Regions from separate parts of the Shewanella sp. SW32 genome, predicted to be linked through region 1. Evidence: riboswitches for the same ligand, from Rfam matches in the RefSeq annotation. Region 1 holds a riboswitch; the other holds the start of a gene.
What was found. Region 1 has a riboswitch for thiamine pyrophosphate ahead of L5M28_RS21650 (TonB-dependent receptor). Riboswitches for the same ligand answer to the same signal wherever they lie in the genome.
Positions count from the first base shown of each region.

Region 1 (3,430 bases):
GTAAAACAAAAATTTGATATTCCGTTTGAAGATGCCGGTAATATTATTACCCAGTATTGGTCCGCTGCGCTAATTGGGGCGTTAATTTCGACTGTGATTGTGACTCGTGTAAAAATTCACCATTTCTTAGTCGGTATTATTGCTTTAGCTATGGTGATCACCGCTGCCATTGTCAGTACCAATAATCTTAATTGGATAGCTTATTTAACCTATGGTTACGGTTTTGTGTGTGCCGCGCTTTATAATGCATTTATTGCTTATGGCGTGTCTTTTGTAAAAAAAGCCAGCAGCAAAAATGTGTCATATATTCTTATTAGCGGAAGTGCTGGGGCGATGTTTAGCCCAGCCATCAGTTCTTTCTTTGAACGTATTATCGGATTACAAACAGTGATGTATGTGATACCTCTGCTTTACGCAGCGATATTTATGCTATTGATCGTTTCAAGTCGGATGAAATCGGCTATGGAACAACACTCTCCATCGGTAAGTTAATTTACCTGTGCATCCATCCCACACTCGGTTGTTAAATTAAGTCGAGTGTGGGTTATGTTGAAAGCGGTTATATACCTGCTTCAACAAATTTCTTGAGTGCGTTGAGATCACAAATCCGAATGCCATCTTTTTTCCGCTCAATTAAGCCTCGTTCCTCAAGATTTTGTAGCGCCCGACGGTAGACTCGGTCGGTAGTACCAAATCGTTCAGCCTCTAAATAGCGTTTACTAAAGCCATCTACGGGCAAGTCATTTAAGTATTCATGGTAAATATCAAATGCCACGTTATAACTGATGGGATAGAGCAGTCGTCGAGTAAAAATATCCACTGTGTCTTGGTAGTCAATCGCAATTGCACTAGCGAAAAATAGCGCGAGTTGAGGATGCTGACCGAGGCAATGTTGTAGTTTTTCAGCGCTAATCAACATGATTTCTAAGGGTTCACTGGCAATAATGTCTAGTTGACAGTGGTACTGGGTGAAGAACTCCATTTCGCCAAACAGTTGTGAATCACAATCAATAGTACCTAATTGAAAACACCGACCATTTCTTGCGGTATGGCCGAGCGATACTCGACCTTGCTTTACCAATACAAGTGATGCCATCGCTTCCCCCTGCGTCATGAGGTGAGCGCCTTTTTTGAGCATTTTTATTTCGCTGATGCAGCTAAGTACAACCGCTTCAATAAGTGGATAGTCTTGCTCCCATCGCTGGCTATAACGTCCTTTCGATAAAGGTTTTAGCTGCATCGACTATTGTCCTCTTACTGTGTTCGAAATTGCGACCTTCTATAGCATTATCATAATAGGCGGTCAAATGGACGAAAGGATTTAGGCGGCTACTAAAGATATTTTCATCATACGGACTGAAGGGCAGTGGTTTTCGCGACATTTAATTGAATCGCAGAGATAAGAGTGCCCACTTTTTATTTCCGTCATGTATACTAGGCACCGCCAAGGGGTGTTTGTTGTGCATTAATGTTACTCTGATTTTAACGTTAACGGCTGCAAACTGAGATGTCATCTGACGAACCCTTAGAACCTGATCCGGCTAATACCGGCGTAGGAATGGGCCAATCAACAGCACACTTCTGAATCGCTTATTCGTTGCCGGATCTCAAACATTATATTTGAGGTCCTATGTCAAACCGTAAAACGTCAAACCATCAATCTCCATTTTCAACCGTATTGCCAAGCTTATTTTTAGCCCGAGCGCCGCTGGCGTTAGCCATCGCTGCAGCGCTGAGCACCCCTGTTTTTGCACAAACCGACGCTATTGACAGACCCGATCCCAGCACTGAGATGGAAGTCATGGTGGTGACGGCGGATTTTCGCAGTTCAAGCTTAGAAAAAATGCCCTCCAGCATTACCGTTATCGACAGTCAAAAAATTCAAGATGAAAGTGCGCAACACTTTGAAGATTTGCTTAATTCTATCGCCAATTTTAACTGGTCAGGTGGAAGCTCTCGGCCGAAATATTTTCAAATTCGCGGTGTAGGGGAGCAGGAGCAATACCAAGGCGCACCTAATTCTTCCGTGGGTTACATCATAGATGATATCGATTTATCCGGTATTGGCATGGTGTCGAGCATGTACGATTTACAGCAGGTCGAAGTGCTTCGTGGACCGCAGGGGACGCGTTATGGCGCGAATGCCTTAGCGGGATTGATTTATCTGAAGAGTAACGATCCAACTGATGTGTTTGAGCATGGCGGCGAAGTGTCGTTAGGCGATGATGATTTACGCACTTTTAGTGGTTTCAGTTCTGGCCCATTAACGGATTCTGGCAAGCTGCTTTATCGTGTGTCAATGCAGCAACATCAGCAAAATGGTTACCACGATAACTTGTATTTAGACCGTGATGATACCAATGGTCGCGATGAATTCAGCGGCCGCGCTAAGCTGCGCTGGTATGCGACAGATGATTTGCAGTTTGATTTAACTGTGCTGCATGCCGATTTTGATAATGGCTATGATGTCTGGAGTTTAACCAATTCACCAACCCAGACAACATCGGATCAACCGGGTGTTGATAGCCAGCGCACCACAGGCGCGGGTTTTAAAGCGACCTATTCCGGCGCAGAAAACTTCGAATTAACTTCGTTAACCTCTTTTGCGAATACCGATCACCATTACAGTTACGATGGCGATTGGTCGAACCCTGAGTATTGGGCTGGGAAGCAATGTGATATTTATGATGCCGATTGGAATTCAATAGGAAAGTTGCCTTGTGTGTATGATGCAACATGGTCAAAAGTTGGTGAAAGAAAAACGTTTACTCAAGAATTACGTCTTACTTCAAATGATGCAGGGAAAATATTTAACGAATCGACTGATTGGTTATTTGGCGTTTATTTTTCTAATTTGCAGGAAGACAACAGTCTGGTTGATTATGCAAAATATAGTAACGGTGGTTTGAATCCTAGCTTTAAAGAAAGAACTAAATATCTGGATTCAATATATGATGCGAAAAATTATGCGATATTTGGTCAACTCGATATCGATATGAGTCATGATTATTTACTGTCTCTTGGATTGAGATTAGAAAATCGCTCGAGTGATTATAGTGATACAAATCTGGATGCTTTTTCGCCCTCTGAAACTATGTGGGGTGGTCATCTCGCATTGAGTAAAGCACTGAGTGAACAGCATAATGCTTACATTCGCGTTGCCAGAGGATATAAAGCGGGTGGTTTTAATATGACACTTCCCGCTGATTTCAGTGATAAAAAAGAGTTTAATACGGAAACTTTATATAACTATGAATTAGGTCTTAAATCTGCATGGTTATCTGGCGCTCTTAGTACGAATGTTGCTATTTTTTATATGGATAGACAAGACCAGCAAGTATCTGCATCTAAACAAAATCCTGAAGATATAAGTGAGTTTATTCTTTTTGTAGATAATGCTGGAAGTTCAAAAAACTATGGTCTTGAAATT
Region 1 covers NZ_JAKKSJ010000053.1:5,863-9,292, forward strand. Annotated here, with positions in the region: gene tsgA (MFS transporter TsgA) at 1-492, shown strand, start outside; gene L5M28_RS21645 (Crp/Fnr family transcriptional regulator) at 560-1,240, opposite strand; TPP riboswitch at 1,438-1,576, shown strand; gene L5M28_RS21650 (TonB-dependent receptor) at 1,631-3,430, shown strand, end outside.

Region 2 (3,430 bases), on a different contig from region 1:
TGGCGCAGCCGTACCAAGCTATCATGGCCGCGCCTATGCCGGAGGTGAAATGATCATACCCAGGTGCAATATCGGTGATTTGTGGGCCAAGGGTGTAAAACGGCGCCTCGTCGCAGTGAACTAACTGCTTGTCCATGTTCTCTTTAATGAGCTGCATCGGGATATGTCCCGGCCCTTCGATAATGGTTTGTACGTCGTATTCCCACGCGATTTTGACTAGCTCACCTAAGGTTTCAAGCTCTGCAAACTGGGCGGCATCATTAGCGTCGGCAATTGAGCCTGGACGCATACCATCACCTAAAGACAGGGATACATCGTAGGCGACGCAAAGCTCACAGATCTCACGAAAATGGCTGTAGAGGAAGTTTTCCTTGTGATGACTCAGGCACCATTTGGCCATAATTGAACCGCCGCGAGAAACGATCCCAGTAACACGTTTAGCTGTCATCGGCACATAACGCAGCAGCACACCAGCATGAATAGTAAAGTAATCAACACCTTGCTCAGCTTGTTCAATCAAGGTATCGCGGAACACTTCCCACGTTAAATCCTCTGCCACGCCGTTCACTTTCTCCAGCGCTTGATAAATCGGCACTGTGCCGATGGGCACTGGTGAGTTGCGGATGATCCACTCGCGGGTTTCGTGAATATAACGACCCGTGGATAAATCCATTACCGTATCTGCGCCCCAACGGGTAGACCAGACGAGCTTTTCCACTTCTTCCTCGATGGAAGACGTCACCGCCGAGTTACCGATATTGGCGTTCACTTTCACCAGAAAGTTACGCCCGATAATCATAGGTTCGGCTTCGGGATGGTTAATATTCAGCGGAATAATCGCGCGGCCACGGGCAACTTCGGCGCGGACAAATTCGGCGGTAATCGGTTCGCCGACTAAGGCACCAAAGGCTTCGCCCTTGGCTTTACGATTGAGGATTTCATCCTGTACTTGCGCAAGTGCCATGTTCTCGCGGATCGCCACATATTCCATTTCTGGCGTGATAATCCCTTGACGGGCATAGTGTAATTGACTGACTCGTTTGCCCTGCAGCGCTCTGCGTGGGCGGACAATGGCACTCGAGCCTGCCTCAAAACGCAGATGATCTAAACCGTCGTCGGCGAGTCTTTGTTGGGTAAAGTCTGAGGTCGCGCAGGATAATTGCTCTGTGTCGTTGCGGGCTAGGATCCAGTTTTGTCTTAATTTACCAAGGCCTAGACGCACATTGATGTCGGCCTCAGGATCGGAATAAGGTCCGGCGCAATCATACACGCGGATTGGCGGATTTTTTTCCATGATAGGCGCATCATCAGTACCGCCGACAAATGTGTCAGTCTGCAGAATTTGCCGCATGCCAACGCGAATATCGGCACTGGAACCTTCGAGATAAATCTTTTGTGAATTAGGATGTTGCAGTGGCGCTAACGTATCGATAAAGGCTTGGGACTGCGCACGGGTTTCGCGGCGACTCGGCGCCTTAGGCACGATTGATTGACTAGACTCAGCCGATTTATTAGGCACTGTCGATTTATTAGGGATTGTCGATTCTGGTGCTGTGATTTCTATCGCATTGGCAGCTACAGCTGGGTTTGGGTTTGAACTGGACATAAGCAATCTCACGTTAAAAAATGGAGTTGCTTGTCTGGAGAATTGCGTTGTTGATAGCTGGACATGGCAATCAACTTTTGTGGCCAACACTGGCTTCAAAAATTGAGTTACCCTGCTCAATAACGATTAAATCTAAACATTAAGGCTTAAAACACTGCTGAGTAAACAGGTGTTCAAGCCGTCTATTTTAGCGATTTAATGTGTGTTATTACGCTTGTTTCCTTCGCAGGTTTTAACCTGATCAGGTTCAACGGATCCCGAATAAACGGTCTCAGCCAAGAGGCACTCCGACAAGATGAGTGGGCAGTATAGACAGAAGCGGCAGCAACAAACAAGGAAAAAAGCAATTAAAAACCTTAACCACCAATCCAAAATAAAGATTCATAATTCATTGTTTTTAATTGATTAAATAAAATTAAACTAAAAAATTCATAATTAGCATGAAAATAAATCATAAAAGAAAGTCACTATTTATGGGGTTTGAGCATCATTTTGTTTAATCGAGATTGAATGGCATCATTAATAGCTTGATTGATTTTTTTGCCACTGCAGTTAATGGGAAAACCTAAATTTTCGGCGTTAGGATTAACTTGAGTGCCGACTTGTACCACGCGATAACAAGTATCCCCTTTACGCACAATACGATTTGGGTCTAAGGGTAAATCTAGACTCGTTGTGCCACCGAAATCATCAGCATTAGGGACAAATAGCACCTCCATCTCTGGGCTCATTTCACTCATATTCGATTTCCGGGTGAACTTATCGGCCTGTTCAATGACGAGAGCATCGAGCGCTTGCTCGCGCTGACGTTCAAAATATTGCTGGGTGAATAAACTCATGCTTGAGCTTGTCGCTATTGTGCTCTCACCTTCTGCTGCAGGCGAGCTCTTAGCGCCAAGCTGCGGCTTTAATTCTGAGGTATCCAACGTATTCGTTGGTTTTGTTGCCATCGTTTCAGTGGGTTGTTCATCACTTGGGGCAATTGATTGAGTTTTCTTTGATTGAGATTGGCTCGATTGAGTGATGTTCGGTTTAACCGTATCTGGGTTCACTTTTTCCGACTCTACTTTTTCAGAGACGGCCTTTTCGGGTGCTATTGTTTCAGGCATGACCTTTTCAAGTATTGGCAGAGGCTTCACTTGAGTTTGAGGTGTGGGAACAATTGTAGGCGTAACAGAACTTGTCGCTTCAGTCTTATCCTCGGTCTTGATCTCAGTTTTGGACTCCGAGGTTTCGGCTTTCTCTACCGCGGGAGCATAAATAAAGTAAGCCTTGATCGCTGTCACTTTAGGGCCACGGCTTTCTATTTCCTTCAATCCAAAGGGATTTAACTGCGGGCGCCACAAAATGCAGATAAGTAAAAATAAACACGCATGCACTAAGAGCACAAAAAATAACAAACTGAATCCTTTGAAATACGGCTGACGAGCACGCAAAACGGATCCCGTCCCCAATCCCTGAGCACTAGTTTGTATCGTCCTAGACAGTTCAGGTTTGGATTCAGATTCAGAAACCAATTTATCTTGATCTTGATGTTCAGCACGGATTTCTTGCAGTACCAAATCTTGGGCTTGCTCTTGGTCTATAGCTTGGGTGTCATGCTCAGTGACTAAAAAGCCTGCACCGCTATTGAACGCTAATGGCTCCGCATTAGTGGTAAAAACAGGCGTTTGAGCAGCATCCAGTTCACCGAGCTGATGATCAAAGGCGATAAAAGTCTCACCTTCTGGCGATGTGACCGAAATCAGCAAAGCACTATCGACATCATCTCCAATCGCTATCGCTGTAGGAGATGCTGTCAATAAAGGCGCGGCCTTGGGTTGA
Region 2 covers NZ_JAKKSJ010000004.1:65,498-68,927, reverse strand. Annotated here, with positions in the region: gene thiC (phosphomethylpyrimidine synthase ThiC) at 1-1,606, opposite strand, end outside; TPP riboswitch at 1,808-1,906, opposite strand; gene L5M28_RS03255 (hypothetical protein) at 2,074-3,430, opposite strand, start outside.
Region 2: another riboswitch for thiamine pyrophosphate. It lies ahead of thiC (phosphomethylpyrimidine synthase ThiC); the one in region 1 lies ahead of L5M28_RS21650 (TonB-dependent receptor).